2 regions of the Nocardiopsis rhodophaea genome follow, and region 2 is predicted to be linked to the other one. Evidence: riboswitches for the same ligand, from Rfam matches in the RefSeq annotation. Region 2 holds a riboswitch; the other holds the start of a gene.
What was found. Region 2 has a riboswitch for glycine ahead of gcvT (glycine cleavage system aminomethyltransferase GcvT). Riboswitches for the same ligand answer to the same signal wherever they lie in the genome.
Positions count from the first base shown of each region.

Region 1: it holds a riboswitch for glycine, as region 2 does, so the genes downstream of both, gcvP (aminomethyl-transferring glycine dehydrogenase) here and gcvT (glycine cleavage system aminomethyltransferase GcvT) in region 2, are expected to answer to the same signal.

Region 1 covers NZ_BAAAPC010000005.1:195,044-202,738, reverse strand. Annotated here, with positions in the region: gene gcvP (aminomethyl-transferring glycine dehydrogenase) at 1-2,197, opposite strand, end outside; glycine riboswitch at 2,318-2,407, opposite strand; gene ABD259_RS07610 (MerR family transcriptional regulator) at 2,826-3,422, opposite strand; gene ABD259_RS07605 (bifunctional nuclease family protein) at 3,751-4,221, opposite strand; gene ABD259_RS07600 (FHA domain-containing protein) at 4,562-5,104, opposite strand; gene ABD259_RS07595 (sugar phosphate nucleotidyltransferase) at 5,696-7,695, opposite strand, start outside.
Region 2 covers NZ_BAAAPC010000011.1:212,676-220,370, reverse strand. Annotated here, with positions in the region: gene ABD259_RS14475 (serine hydroxymethyltransferase) at 1-786, opposite strand, end outside; gene gcvH (glycine cleavage system protein GcvH) at 791-1,171, opposite strand; gene gcvT (glycine cleavage system aminomethyltransferase GcvT) at 1,336-2,451, opposite strand; glycine riboswitch at 2,596-2,697, opposite strand; gene ABD259_RS14460 (3-deoxy-7-phosphoheptulonate synthase) at 3,051-4,106, opposite strand; gene ABD259_RS14455 (AMP-binding protein) at 4,329-6,041, opposite strand; gene pip (prolyl aminopeptidase) at 6,279-7,241, shown strand; gene ABD259_RS14445 (ferredoxin) at 7,440-7,631, shown strand; gene ABD259_RS14440 (NAD(P)/FAD-dependent oxidoreductase) at 7,615-7,695, opposite strand, start outside.

The DNA of each region.
Region 1 (7,695 bases), on a different contig from region 2:
CCAGGTGCGACCGCACCGCCACCGGGCCGACACCCGGACCGCCGCCGCCGTGCGGGATGCAGAAGGTCTTGTGCAGGTTGAGGTGGCTGACGTCGGCGCCGAACTTGCCCGGCTTGGCCCAGCCCAGCAGCGCGTTGAGGTTAGCACCGTCCACGTAGACCTGGCCGCCGGCCTCGTGGACCAGGTGGCACACCTCGGTGATGGTGTCCTCGTAGACGCCGTGGGTGGACGGGTAGGTCACCATCAGCGCGGCCAGTTCGTCGCCGTGCTTGTCGATCTTGGCGCGCAGGTCGTCCATGTCGATGTTGCCGCCCTTGTCGCAGGCCACGACGGCGACCCGCATACCGGCCATCACGGCGCTGGCCGCGTTGGTGCCGTGGGCGGAGCTGGGAATCAGGCAGACCTCGCGCTTGGCCTCACCGCGCTCGCGGTGGTAGCCGCGGATCGCCAGCAGGCCGGCGAGCTCGCCCTGCGAACCGGCGTTGGGCTGCAGCGACACCGCGTCGTACCCGGTCACCTCGGCCAGCCACGTCTCCAGGTCGCGCACCAGGGCGACGGTTCCGGCCGCCTGCTCCAGGGGAGCGAACGGGTGCAGCTCGGCAAACGCCGGCCAGGTGATGGACTCCATCTCGGCCGTGGAGTTGAGCTTCATGGTGCACGAGCCGAGCGGGATCATGCTGCGGTCCAGGGCGAGGTCCTTGTCGGCCAGCCGCCGCATGTAGCGCAGCAGGGACGTCTCGCTGCGGTGGGTGTTGAAGACCTGGTGGTCAAGGTAGTCCACGCCGCGTCGCAACGCCTCGGGCAGGGCGACGGCCGCGCCGTCACCCGCGCCGGCGCCCTCCTTGCCGCCGAACGCCGCGAGCACCAGGTCCAGCTGCGCGTCGGTGGTGGTCTCATCGCAGGAGACGCCGACGATGTCGTCGGAGACGCGCAGCAGGTTGACCCCGCGCTCGCGGGCCGCCTGCAGCACGCCGTCGGCGCCGCCCTGGACGCGGACGCGCAGGGTGTCGAAGAAGTCCCCGTGCACGACCTCGAAGCCGCGGGCGCGCAGTCCCTCGGCGAGCCGGACGGTGCGGCCGTGCACGTCCTCGGCGATCGCGCGCAGCCCGTGCGGACCGTGGTAGACCGCGTACATCCCGGCCATCACCGCGAGCAGGACCTGGGCGGTGCAGATGTTGCTGGTGGCCTTCTCACGGCGGATGTGCTGCTCGCGGGTCTGCAGGGCGAGGCGATAGGCGGGCGTGCCCGCGTTGTCGACCGAGACGCCGACGAGGCGGCCGGGCAGCTGGCGCTGCAGGCCCTCCCGCACCGACATGTAGCCGGCGTGCGGACCACCAAAGCCCATGGGCACGCCGAAGCGCTGCGTCGAGCCGACCGCGATGTCGGCCCCCAGCTCGCCGGGGCTGCGGAGCATGGTCAGGGCGAGGATGTCGGCCGCGACGACCGCCAGGGCGCCGCGCTCGTGCGCGGCCTCGATGACCGGGCGCGGGTCGCGGACGGCGCCGCTGGCGGCGGGGTACTGCACGAGCACGCCGAACGCCTCGATGTCGGGCAGCCCCTCGCTCAGGTCGGCGACGACGATGTCGATACCGAGCGGCTCAGCGCGGGTGCGCAGCACCGACAGCGTCTGCGGGAAAACGTCGGAGTCGACGATGAACGCCGCGGCCTTGCCGCGCGTCGCGCGCCGGGCGAGCGTCATGGCCTCGCCCGCGGCGGTCGCCTCGTCCAGCAGAGAGGACCCGGAGACCGCGCGCCCGGTCAGGTCGCTGACCATCGTCTGGAAGTTCAGCAGGGCTTCGAGGCGCCCCTGGGAGATCTCGGGCTGGTAGGGGGTGTAAGCCGTGTACCAGGCCGGGTTCTCCAGGATGTTGCGGAGGATGACCGGCGGGGTGATGGTGCCGTAGTACCCGCGGCCGATCATCGACGTGAGGACCTGGTTGCGGTCGGCAAGGGCGCGCAGCTCGGCGAGGGCGTCGGTTTCACCGGCCGCCTGCGGGAGCCGCAATGGAGCGGGGCCACCCGGCGTGCTGAGAATGCTCTCCGGGACGGCGGCCGCCATCAGGTCCGTCGTGGACCCGAATCCGACCGCCTTGAGCATGTGGTCGAGTTCCGACGGATCCGGGCCGATGTGCCGGTCGGCGAAAACGCGCGCGGGCGCTCCCCCCGTGGTGTTCTCATGGGTGGGCTGCTCCGGCATGGAGACCTCCTGGTCGCAGTAGCCGTTTCTCGCGGCTGCTCCTATGTGGTCTCCCCCTCTGTCACGCGATACCGCGCAAGCGCGGCGCAGGCGGCAGTGCGCCTGCCGCTCCAGAGTGGCCTCCTCCACGCGGTCCCTGGTGCCTGAGAGGTTACTGGGGAGTATTGCCCCGTCGGCGCCCCTGTCGGGGGTCTCTCCCGCGTGGTATCTACGGTCCGGTCATGTTCATTTGTGGGCAATGCGTTGCGTGAGCACCGCTGGTGTGCGGTGCCCGCGCGCGGTACACGACGACTGGCCCACGAACCATCCATCGGGCATGTCCCAGCGGCCCCTGACGGCAGATCGTGAGCCCGGCGTCTCCTCAAACCGTACTAAACCGTCGCGAGCGCCGCAGCGCTGCCCCTGCCCGGTGGCCGCCCCCGCACGGGGCACAACGGCACCGCCACCTGGGATGTCACAGTTGCTCCACGACGTGGTGGCCCAACGACTGCCGGCGCGGGCATGCCACCGCATCACGGCGAGTCGGACACCGTCGGCGGCCGGGCCCGCGGATCACCCCCGCCACGGCGCGCGGCGGGCGCGCCCCCATCGGCCGCTCGCCGCGCCGGAAGCATTCACCAGGCACGGCCTAGCCGATCCGCCGCTCGCGGCGGCGGCGCGCCAGCTCGTCGTCGGGGTGAGCGTCGGCCGGGAGCGGCAGGTGCTCGCCGGGGAGATCGCGCAGTCGGCCCTCGACCTCGCGCCAGACCCGGCCCAGCGCGATCCCGAACACGCCCTGTCCGCCCTGGAGCAGCTCGACGACCTCGTCGGGCGTCGTGCACTCATAGACACTGACGCCATCGCTCATCAGGGTGATCTGGGCGATGTCCGCGGTGTCGCGGCACTGGAGGTGCTCCACCGCGTTTCGGATCTGCTGCAGGGAGATGCCCGTGTCGATCAGCCGCTTGACGACCTTGAGGATGAGGATGTCGCGGACGCTGTACAGCGGCGGACCGCCGCGGCCGCTCTCCGGGCGCATGCTCGGGCTGACCAGCCCGGTTCTCGCCCAGTAGTCCAGCTGCCGGTAGGTGATGCCAGCAGCCGCACACGCCGTTGGGCCGCGATAGCCGACGTCCATAGGCAGCGCCACCACGTCCTCTTCACACAGCAGCCCCTGCTCCCCCGCCCGCCGTATCGCTGAGCGTGTGAGACCCGAGGCTTGCCGCTTGCCGCTCGTAACCGCCACCGCCGAACCTCCGGCTCCTCGGCCCACGGCGGTTTGACAGGGGGTCGGAGGGTGCGCCGCGGGTTCCTTCGACAATGAAGGTAAGCCGGTCGGATGGACAGCGTCAACGACACCCATCGGCGCGTCGTGGAACCTCTTCGGCTGTTCTGCGGCTCCCCGACCGACCATCCGCAACCCGGCGCTCGGGCCCGTTCACGAGCGGGTGCAGCGGCGGACGCGCGGCGCGAACGAGTCTTTTCCCGGAGCCGCCGCGGTGCGGCCTCCCAGCGGGCGTCACCTGCGGCAGCCCGCCCCGCCGCCCCGGCGGGGCGGGGTCGGCCGGTGCCGCTCAGGTGGTCCGGCCGAAGTCCTCCGGCGTGATCTGGTCGAGGAACTCCCTGAACTTCTCGACCTCGTCCTCCTGCTCGTCCGGGATCGGCACTCCCGCCTCGTCGACGACGTCGTCATGGGCGTAGATCGGCGCGCCGGTGCGCAGGGCGAGGGCGATGGAGTCCGATGGCCGCGCGCTCACTTCGACACCGTTGGAGAAGACGAGGTCGGCGTAGAAGATGCCATCGCTCAGGGACGTGATGTTGACGGTGCTCAGGCTGGCGTCGAGCGCGTCGAGGACGTCCCGGAAGAGGTCATGGGTCAGCGGCCGCGCGGGGACGACTCCCTGCTGGGCCAGAGCGATCGCGGTGGCCTCCACCGCACCGATCCAGATCGGAAGGTAGCGTTCTCCGTCGGACTCTTTGAGCAGGACGATCGGCTGGTTCGAGGGCATCTCGACCCGTACGCCGACGACCTCCATGTGCTTCACTGCGGCTCCGTCCCACGACTCGTCGTGCCGGATGGGCACTCGCCAGGATGTGCTCTGCTCCGTGCTCTTATCCGTCATTTCACGGTACACCGCGACAGGCCGGATGTCCGAGACCTGTCCGGGGCCGAAGGCGGCCGCGGGCCAGGCCACTGGCCCCGCCTATGGGCGGGAATTTCGGGAACCCCCTGTCAAACGCACCATCCGTGACGGTCCTCGTTGGGATAAGGCTCTCCGGTGAAGAGGCAGTGCAAACCTGCCGCGGGCCGACCGTGCGGCCCACGGCGCGGACGGACGCGTCCGCCGGGTCGTCGGTGCGACCGGGCTCCCCGTTGTGCTCCGCTCAGCGCCGCGGCTTGGTCAGCAGGACCAGTCGGAACTTGCCGATCTGCACCTCGTCGCCGCCGCCGAGCTCGGCCTCATCGATCCGCTCGCGGTTGACGTAGGTGCCGTTCAGGCTGCCGACATCGCGGACCCCGAAACCGTCGCCGCGCCGGAAGAACTCCACGTGGCGCCGGGAGACGGTCACGTCGTCGAGGAAGATGTCGCTGTTGGGGTGGCGCCCGGCCGTGGTGACATCGCTGTCGAGCAGGAAGCGGCTTCCAGCGTTCGGGCCGCGCTTGACGACCAGCAGCGCTGTACCGGCCGGCAGCGCCTCGACATTGGCGGGGTCGGCGGGGGCCTCGTCGCCCGCGTCGATCTCGGCTTCGAGGGCCTGGATCCCCGAGATGGAGATCGTGGACGTGGTCTCACCGACAGAGTCGCGGCGCTCGCCGGAACGAGGAGCCTCCTGTCCCGCCGCGCGGATGGGGGAACCACAGTTGGAGCAGAAACGGGCATCATCCGCAACGGCGTGACCGCACTGCGTGCAGTAAACGCTCGACATAGGTCGGCTCGGCCTCCTACCGCACGGGGCGGTGCTTGATTCGGCTGGTCGTCATGTAGGTGCCGGGTGATCGGGCGGCCCGTTCACCCAACACTGGTAACGCCGCGTACCGGCGTCGGGTTCCCGGCTCACCTCGCGCTTCGTTACAAGGCTTCATCCCCCACGATCGCTGAGCCCCACACTCCCGTGTCGCACGGCCTTGCGGGGACACTCGACTCTAAACCATATTCGCGGTTCGAAGCAGACAGGAAGGCGCCGCGACACTGCCGCCGGCGTGGCTGCCTGCCAGGGAAAGGGACCGCGGCCGCGTTCGCGCACGTCCGGGAGGGCCCGCGCATGGGGCGGACCGGCGCCCGACGGACACACCGCCCGTGACTGCCCTCGACGCCCGACCGGCGTGATGGGCGTGCCGCGGCCGCCGACGCCGGATGGGGCCGCCCGCGGGAGCCATCGACGGCCCCGCGGGCGGCTCGGGCTCACGCGCCTCGCACCGCCGTTCGGCATGACGGCGAAGGCCGTGCGTGCCCCGCTGCGAGGCCTCCCGGAGGTGCCGCCGGGAGGTGTTCTCCAGCCGTCCACGCACGGTCGCCGTCAGCCTTCAGCGTGCTCGACCACGGCCGCCCACTCGTCCAGCAGCCGCTGCGCGGTGTCGGAGTCGGGGCCTTCGGCCCACAGGTGGGTGACGGCTTCGGCGGTGTCGGGCAGGATGAGGGCCCACCCGCCGCTGGGGTCGAGGACCCGGACACCGTCGGTGGTGTCGACCTCGCGGTCGCCGGCGGCCTCCACCACGGCGCGCATGACGCTGCCCTTGACCGCCCACGGCGTGGGCACGGACCGGCGCAGCAGGTGCGCCTGCGGGATGCGCCGGTCGATCTGGCTCAGCGACATCCGGGTGCGCGCCACGAGGCCGAGCAGTCGGACGAACGCGGCGATCCCGTCGGTGGTGCGCGAGAACTCGGGGAGCAGGTACCCGCCCCGCCCGTCGGCGGCGAAGATGATGTCCTCGGCCTTGGCCGCCTTGGTGAGCTCGTCGGTGGACGTCGGTGTCCACTGCACGTGGGCGCCGTGGTACGACGCCACCTGCTCGGCCACCCGCGTGGTGGTCACGGGCAGGGCCACCCGGCCGCCCTTGCGCTCGGCTGCCACGAGGTCGAGGACGACCAGCAGAGCGCGGTCGTTGTCGACCAGCTCACCGTTCTCGTCCACCAGCGCCAGCCGCTCGGCCACAGGGTCGAACCGCACGCCGAAGTCGGCCCCCGAGGACTTCACCAGGTCGCCCAGGCGTTGCAGGTCGCGCATCTGCCGGGCAAGCGTGTCGGTGGGCGAACTCTCGTCCAGCCGGTTGTTCACCGTCAGGACGTCGACCCCGATTCGGCCGAGCAGCGACGGCAGGATGAGCGAGGCGGATCCTCCGGCGCAGTCGACGACGACCTTCAGCTCCGCCTCGGCGACACCCGTGGTGTCGATGTTCCGCAGCAGCTCGTGGGCGTAGGACTCCACGCCGCGCGAGGGGAAGGACAGCTCGGCGATCTCACCGGGAAACGCCCGCCGGTACTCGGCGCGGGAGAAGACCCGCTCCAGTTTGCGCTGCGCCGCCGGGGACAGGTCGGCGCCGCGGTCGTCGAGGAAGACGATGTCCACCGACTGCGGGTCGCCCGGGGTGGTGCGCAGGCTGATGCCCCCGGCCACGCCGCTCTGCGATGTGTGGAAGCGCGCCACCGGCAGCGGCACGACCTCCAGGTCGCGGACGTCGATGGCGGCGGCGGTGAGCGCGCTGATCACGGCGCGCTTGAGCGTGCGCGCCGCCCGGGAGACGTCCCGGGAGGTGATGACCACCGACCCCTTCTTCAGGGTGGTGGCGTACGCGCTGGCCAGGCGCACCGCGAGCTCGGGGGTGATCTCGACGTTGATCAGCCCGGAGACGCCGCGCGGGCCGAACAGGGAGCGCTGGCCGCGCGACTCCCAGATGACGTTCGCGTTGACGACCGCCCCGGCCTCGATGGTCTTGAAGGGGTAGACCTTGATGTCGTTGGAGAGGTACGCCTCGGACTCGATGACGCATTCCTCACCGACGACGGCGCCCTCCTCGATCCGGGCCCCCGACATCACGTCGGTGTTCTTGCCGATGACGCAGCCGCGCATGTTGGTGCTGGCGCCGATGAAGACATTGTCATGCACCACGGTGCGGTGGAGGAACGCTTCGGAGCGCACGACCACGTTGCTGCCGAGGACGGTGAACTCGCGGAGCTCGGCCCCCGCCTCGACCTTGGCGTAGTCACCGATGTAGAGCGGCCCCTTGAGCACGGCCTCCGGGTCGACCTCGGCGCCCTCGGCCACCCAGACCCCCGGGGAGACCTCGAACCCGTCGATGTCGACGTCGACCTTGCCGGAGAGGACGTCGGCCTGGGACCTGAGATAGCTCTCGTGGGTCCCCACGTCCTCCCAGTAGCCGTCGGCGATGTAGCCGAAGAGCGGCGCCCCGTCCTTCAGCAGCTTCGGGAAGACGTCACCGGACCAGTCGACGACCTCGCCTTCGGCGACATGGTCGAGGACCTCCGGCTCCATGATGTAGATGCCGGTGTTCACCGTGT
Region 2 (7,695 bases):
CATGCCGGGGAACACCGCGGAGTTGATCTTCTTGCCCAGCTCCTCCTTGGCGAGGATGAGCCCGCCGCGGGGGCCGCCGAGCGTCTTGTGCGTGGTCGTGGTGACGACGTCGGCGTAGGGCACCGGGTTGGGGTGCAGCCCGGCCGCCACCAGCCCGGCGAAGTGCGCCATGTCGACGAAGAGGATCGCGCCGACCTCGTCGGCGATCTCGCGGAACCGCGCGAAGTCCAGCTGCCGCGGGTAGGCCGACCACCCGGCCACGATCATCTTCGGCTGGTGCTCCTTGGCCAGCTTCTCGACCTCGTCGTAGTCGACGGTGCCGTCCTCGTCGCGCACGTGGTAGGCGACGGCGTTGAGGATCTTGCCGGAGTAGTTGAGCCGCATCCCGTGGGTCAGGTGTCCGCCGTGCGCAAGGTCCAGGCCCAGGATCGTGTCGCCCGGCTTGAGCAGCGCGAAGTACACCGCTGTGTTCGCCTGGGCGCCCGAGTGCGGCTGCACGTTGGCGTGTTCGGCGCCGAACAGCGCCTTGGCGCGGTCGATCGCGAGCTGCTCGACGACGTCGACGTGCTCGCAGCCGCCGTAGTAGCGGCGGCCGGGGTAGCCCTCGGCGTACTTGTTGGTGAGGACCGTCCCCTGGGCCTCCAGCACTGCCTGCGGCGCGAAGTTCTCGGAGGCGATCATCTCCAGCGTGTCGCGCTGGCGGGCGAGCTCGTCGTTGACGGCCGCCGCGACCTCGGGGTCGAACTGCTCCAGTGTCTGGTCGAGCATGTTGCGCGTCTCGGTCATGTGATCAGACCTCGCCTTCGGTGACCTGGGTGTACTGCTCGGGGGTCAGCAGGTCGGCCGGGTCTTCGGAGAGTTCCACCTTGAAAAGCCAACCGCGGCCGTAAGGGTCTTCGCCGATGATCTCGGGGTTCTCCACCGCGGCCTGGTTGACGTCGACGACCTCGCCGTTCACCGGCGCGTAGATGTCGCTGACGGACTTGGTCGACTCGACCTCGCCACAGGTGTCACCGGCCTCCACCGTGGTCCCGGTCTCCGGCGGGTCGACGAAAACGATGTCTCCCAGCGCCTCGGTGGCGAAGGCCGTGATGCCGATGGTGGCGACACCATCGGCGATGGCCACCCACTCGTGCTCTTTCGTGTAGTTCAGCTCAGCGGGAACGCTCAATTCAACTCCCCAGGAGATCATTCGTTATCCGGCACCGCGCGACACGTCCGCGCGGTCGTGTCCTGCACCATGCGGCTCGTCATCGGCCCTGACAGAGATTCTGCCGGGTCGCCGACGCGGCCCGCACCGCGGCTCGCGCTCTGGCCCCCATGAGGCCAGCTACATCAGCGGTCCCGCTTGTAGAAGGGCAGCTCGACCACGTCGACCGCCTCCGCGCGGCCCCGCACGTCCACGGTGAACTCACCGGACGTGATGTCGAGGTCGCCGTCGACGTAGGCCATCGCGATCGGCTTGCCCAGCGTAGGGGAGGGGGCGCCACTGGTGATGGACCCCACCGGCGTTCCCTCCCGCAGGACCTCCTGACCGTTGCGCAGGGGGCGGCGGCCGCGGCCGATGAGGCCGACCAGGCGACGCGTGCGCTCGGTCTCGGCGGCCTTGGCCAGGGCGGCGCGGCCCACGAAATCGCTGTCCTTCTCGAACTTGACCACGCGGCCCTGGCCGGCGTCGAAGGGCGTGAGTTCGGCGCTGAGCTCGTTGCCGTACAGCGGCATCCCCGCCTCCAAGCGGAGCGTGTCGCGCGCGGACAGTCCGGCCGGGGTCAGGCCGTAGGGTTCTCCGGCGGCGAGCAGCGCGTCCCAGACGGCGGGGGCGTCGGAGCCCGGCCGGAGGAAGATCTCGAAGCCGTCCTCACCGGTGTAGCCGGTGCGGGCCAGCAGGACGGGGTATCCCGCCACGGTGTGGGCGTAGCCCGCGTAGTACTTGATCCCGGAGAGGTCGGCGTCGGTGAGGGGGCCCAGGATCCGCACGGCCTCCGGGCCCTGCAGCGCGATGAGAGCGTACTCGGCGGACTGGTCCTCCACCCGGGCGTCGAACCCCGCGACGCGCTCGGTGAGCGCGGCCACGACGGTGTCGTGGTTGGCGGCGTTGGCGACGACAAGGTACTCCTCCTCGCCGAGCCGGTAGACGATCAGGTCGTCCAGCACCCCGCCGTCCGCCGCGGTGATCATCGTGTAGCGGGCGCGGCCGACCTTGACCTTGGAGAGGTGCCCGACCAGCGCGTAGTCGAGGAACGCGGCGGCCTGCGGGCCGGTGACGCTGATTTCCCCCATGTGGGACAGGTCGAACAGGCCGGCGTGCTCGCGCACCGCCTTGTGCTCGGCGGTCTCGCTGCCGTAGCGCAGCGGCATCAGCCACCCGGCGAAGTCGACCAGGGTGGCACCCAGCCGCTCGTGGACCGCGTGCAGCGGTGTGGGGCGGGGGGCGCTCGTAGGCTCCGTCATGGGCACTCCCGAGAGGATGGACGTCGAATCTGCAAAGGCGTTGCCATCCTCCCCCTCTGTCATCGGTGCCTGAGAGCTTCGCCCGCGCGCGGCGTGGCTTGCACCTTCGGCGAGGAGCGGTGAGCTCCTGCTTTCCAGAGTGGTCTCGCCCGTACGGTCCTGTGCGCCTGAGAGGTTGTCTTCGGGGAGGAATTGCTCCTTCGGCGGCCCGCGCTGGATGCGGGGGCACTCTCCCGTACGGGGTCAGCGACTACCGGTCAGCCTAGCAGCGGCGATAACGAGCCCCAAGGGCGCCCGTCCCCCCGCCCTCCTCCGTTGAAGATCAGGGCGAATGCCCTGGACTCCGTCCGTGTTGCCGCGACAGAAGCCGTGATCACCACGGGGCCGGGCCGTGGGTGTGCTGGGCGGTCCCGCGGGGTGGGAAAGCGCTGTCCGCAGCCCTGTCGCCGATAATGACGGCGTTTGGCCAGACAGAACGGACAGAGTCGAGGCCTGCCGCCATGACCATCGCAAGAAAACGCGGCAACACTGGACGTGCGGGCACCCTATTCTCCCGGTGATCATGGCGATTCTCCCGGCACACCGGAGATGGTCGGATGTCAGGCCTTGCGGCGGTTGCGGACGGCCTCGGCCAGTCCGCTGAGGACACCCTCGGTGGTCTCCCAGCCCATGCACTTGTCGGTGATGGACTGGCCGTAGGTGAGGTCGGCCGGGTCGTTGAGCTTCTGCGCGCCCTCGATGAGGTTGCTCTCCAGCATCACGCCGACGATGCCCTTCTCACCCGCGGCGATCTGGTCGCCGATGGCGTTGGCGACACCCGGCTGGCGGGTGTGGTCCTTGCTGCTGTTGGCGTGGCTCGCGTCGATCATGACGCGGCGGGGCAGGCCCGACCCCTCGATGACATCGAGCGCCGCACCGACGCTTTGCGCGTCGTAATTGGGGCCGGAACGCCCGCCGCGCAGGATCACGTGGCAGTCGGGGTTACCTTGGGTCACCACGACCGACCCGGCGCCGCTGGGGTCGACACCGAAGAAGGTGTGCGAGGCGGCGGCAGCGCCGCAGGCGTCCACCGCGACCTGCACGTCGCCGTCGGTGCCGTTCTTGAAGCCGACCGGCATGCTCAGGCCGCTGCTGAGCTGGCGGTGCACCTGGCTCTCGGTGGTGCGGGCGCCAATGGCGCCCCACGCGACGGCGTCGGCGATGTACTGCGGGGTGATCGGGTCGAGGAACTCGGTGCCGGAGGGGACCCCCAGCGAGCCGATGTCGAGCAGCAACTTGCGGGCGGCGCGCAGCCCGCGGTGCACGTCATAGGTCTCGTCCAGGCCCGGGTCGTTGATCAGGCCCTTCCAGCCGAGCGTGGTGCGCGGTTTCTCGAAGTAGACGCGCATCACCACGCACAGCTCGCTGCTGAGCGACGGGATGAGGCCCTTGAGGCGGTGGGCGTAGTCGAGCGCGGCCTCGGGGTCGTGAACCGAACACGGCCCGACGATCACCAGCAGCCGGTCGTCGGTGCCGTCGATGATCCCCTTGACCTCAGCGCGGGCGTCCTCGACGAGGGCGCTGCGCTCGGGGCCCATCGGCAGCTCGGCCAAAACGTCCTGTGGCGCGACCAGGGGAAGGTAGCTTTCGACCCTGGTGTCGTTGGTGTTCGGCATGCCGTTCCTCTATCCCTCATCCCCACGTGGCCTCCGGCAACACTAACGCGACGGGACCGGCGCGGCTTCCGACGCCCCTCGATTGTGGTGGGGCTCATCGACACTGATCGCGGGGCGGGGCCGGTCACGACCGCGGAAACAACGACCGCGGCCCCGCGCCGCATCCGGGCCGGCCGGGGAGCCGTCTCACAGCGTTGCCGGCCTCGTCGGTGCCGTCCACGCTCATTCTTCCTCGTCCTTGAGCCCCGGGAAGTCCTCTTCCCAATACTCGTACTCGTTGCGGGAACCGCGGCCGGTGCCGCGCCGCTCCTCGGCCGCGCGCAGCTCCACCCGACGGATCTTGCCGGAGACCGTCTTGGGCAGCTCGGCGAACTCCAGGCGCCGCACCCGCTTGAAGGGGGCGAGGTTCTCCCGCGCGTAGCGGAGGATGTCGCGCGCGGTCTCGGGGTCCGCGGCCCTGCCCTCCGTGAGGGTGACGTACGCCTTGGGTACGGCCAGCCGCACCGGGTCGGGGGACGGCACGACGGCCGCCTCGGCCACGGCCTCGTGCTCGATGAGTACGCTCTCCAGCTCGAAGGGGGAGATGCGGTAGTCGGAGGCCTTGAAGACGTCGTCGCCCCGCCCGATGTAGGTGATGTAGCCGTCGGCGTCGCGGCTGGCGACATCACCGGTGTGGTAGCGGCCGTGGCGCATCACCTGCTTGGTGCGCTCCTCGTTGTCGTGGTAACCGGCCATCAGCCCGACGGGGTCGTCGGCCAGGTCGAGGCAGATTTCGCCCTGGTCGCCCACCTCCCCGGTGACGGGGTCCTCCAGCGCGATCGTGAACCCCGGCATGGGGCGGCCCATGGACCCGGGCCGGATCTCCTGGCCGGGGCCGTTGCCGATCTGCACGGTCGTCTCCGTCTGCCCGAACCCGTCGCGCACGGTCAACCCCCAGGCGCGCCGCACCTGCTCGATGACCTCGGGGTTGAGCGGCTCACCCGCCGCCACCACCTCGCGCATGGGGACGTTCCACGCCCCAAGGTCGGCCTGGATCAGCATCCGCCACACCGTGGGCGGGGCGCAGAACGTGTCGACGCCGCAGTGCGCTATCTGGCTCAGCAGGTAGGAGGGGTTGAACTTGGACTGGTTCACCACCAGCACCGTCGCCTGGGCGTTCCACGGCGCGAAGATGCTGCTGTAGGCGTGCTTGGCCCAGCCCGGTGAGGAGATGTTCAGGTGCACGTCGCCGGGACGGATCCCCACCCAGAACATGGTGGACAGGTGCCCCACCGGATAGGACAGGTGGGTGTGCAGCACCAGCTTGGGCTGGGAGGTGGTGCCCGACGTGAAGTACAGCAGCAGCGGGTCGTCGGCGGAGGTGGGGCCGTCGGGCACGAAGTCCAGCCCGGCGTGCTGCGTGTCGGTGTAGTCGAGCCAGCCTTCCATGATCCCGACCGCGATGCGGGTCCAGTGCCCGCCGAGGCCCTCGAACTTGGGGGTGTCCACTGCGTTGGCGATGACGTGGGCGACCCCGCCCCGCTCGATGCGGTCGGCGAGGTCGGCCGTGGAGAGCAGCGTGGTCGCCGGGATGACGACCGCGCCCAGCCGCATGGCGGCCAGGGTCGCCTCCCACAGCTCCACCTGATTGCCGAGCATGATCAGGATGCGGTCGCCGCGATGCACGCCCTGGGCGTGCAGCCAGTTGGCGACCTGGCCCGAGCGCCGCGCGAGCTCGGCGTAGGTCTGCTTCGTCTCGGTGCCGTCCTCCTCGACGATCCACAGCGCGATCCGGTCGGGGTGCTCCGCGGCCGCGACGTCGAAGTGGTCCAGCGCCCAGTTGAAGTGCTCGGGCCGGGGCCAGCGGAACTCCCGGTGGGCCAGAAGTTGGTCCTCGCGGTGGTCGAGCAGGAAGTCGCGGGCGGAGCGGAACTCGCGGGTTGCCGGACTGGACATGGGCGGACCTCCACGTCGTCACTGTGACTCTGGTCACCATACCCGGACGAATGCCCCATGCCCGAGTCGACCCGCTCAAGATCAACGGGAAGTGCGATCCTGTCTAGGATTGGGTCGATGGCCGCCGGTGCCGCGGGTCGTCGTCCCCTTCGGCCGCTCACCGGCCGAGCCCCGTCCTCTGCTTTCAAAATTCTGTTAGACACGGCCCTCCACGTCTGCACGGAAGGTGCATGCCCGATGCGCACGCTGTACCCGCCGATCGATCCCTACGAGACCGGCATGCTCGATGTCGGTGACGGGAACCGGATCTACTGGGAGCTGTGCGGGAACCCCACGGGTAAGCCCGTGGTCTTCCTGCACGGTGGCCCCGGCGGCGGGTGCGGGCCGACGCACCGGCGCCTCTTCGACCCGGAGAAGTACCGCATCCTCCTGTTCGACCAGCGCAACTGCGGCCGGAGCGTGCCGCACGCCAGCGGGATGGACGTCGACCTCAAGACCAACACCACCCAGGCGCTGGTCAGGGACATGGAGCGGCTGCGCCGCATGATCGGCGTGGAGAAGTGGCAGGTCTTCGGCGGCTCCTGGGGCAGCGCCCTCGCCCTCGCCTATGCCGAGGAGCACCCGCACCGGGTCAGTGAGCTGATCCTGCGCGGCATCTTCACGCTGCGCAACGACGAACTGCGCTGGTTCTACCAGGAGGGCGCCTCCCACCTCTTCCCGGAGCTGTGGGAGACCTACCTGGAGCAGATCCCCCCGGACGAGCGCGACGACCTCATCGGCGCCTACTCCAAGCGGCTCAACTCGACCGATCCCGACGTGCGGCTGGCCGCGGCCCGCGCCTGGAGCATGTGGGAGGGCTCCACGGTCACCCTGGTGCCCGACCCCGACATCCGCGCCCAGCACGCCGACCCCGAGTACGCGCTGGCGTTCGCCCGGATCGAGAACCACTACTTCGTGCACGGCGGCTTCTTCACCCCGGACCAGCTCATCGCCAACGCCAAGCGCCTGCGCGAGATCCCCGGCGTCATCGTCCAGGGCCGCTACGACGTGTGCACGCCCGCCCGCACCGCCTACGAACTGCACAAGGCCTGGCCGGAAGCGGAGTTCACGATCGTGGACGACGCCGGACACGCCTTCAGCGAGCCCGGCATCCTGCACCACCTCATCGAGGCGACCGACCGATTCGCCGACGCCGACTGACGTCCCACCACAGACGTTCCCGCCCCTCCGTTGGTCCCGGGCGCCAGGGGGTCAGCGTCGCCCCGGAGCTCCCGATCTCTTGGAGATCAACGGAGGGGGCGGGAGCGCGGCCCGACGCATAGGGGTGGGCGGGGCGCGATCGCCCGCGGGGCGCGCGGCTAAGCTCGGAGGAAAACGCGAGTAAGTGAGGAGCGCCACATGCGGGTGAAGGTGGACTTCGACCGTTGCGAGAGCAACGCGGTCTGCATGGGGATCCTGCCCGAGGTGTTCGAGGTTCGCGACGACGACTTCCTCTACATCCTGCAGGAGGAACCGCCCGAAGAACTCCGCGACAAAGTGGAGGAATGCGTGCGGATGTGCCCCAAGCAGGCCATCAGCGTCGAGGACTGAACCCGGCCGCCGCCAGGGCGTCGTCCCACGCCGTCGGTTCCTCCACAAGCCTGCGGTAGCGCAT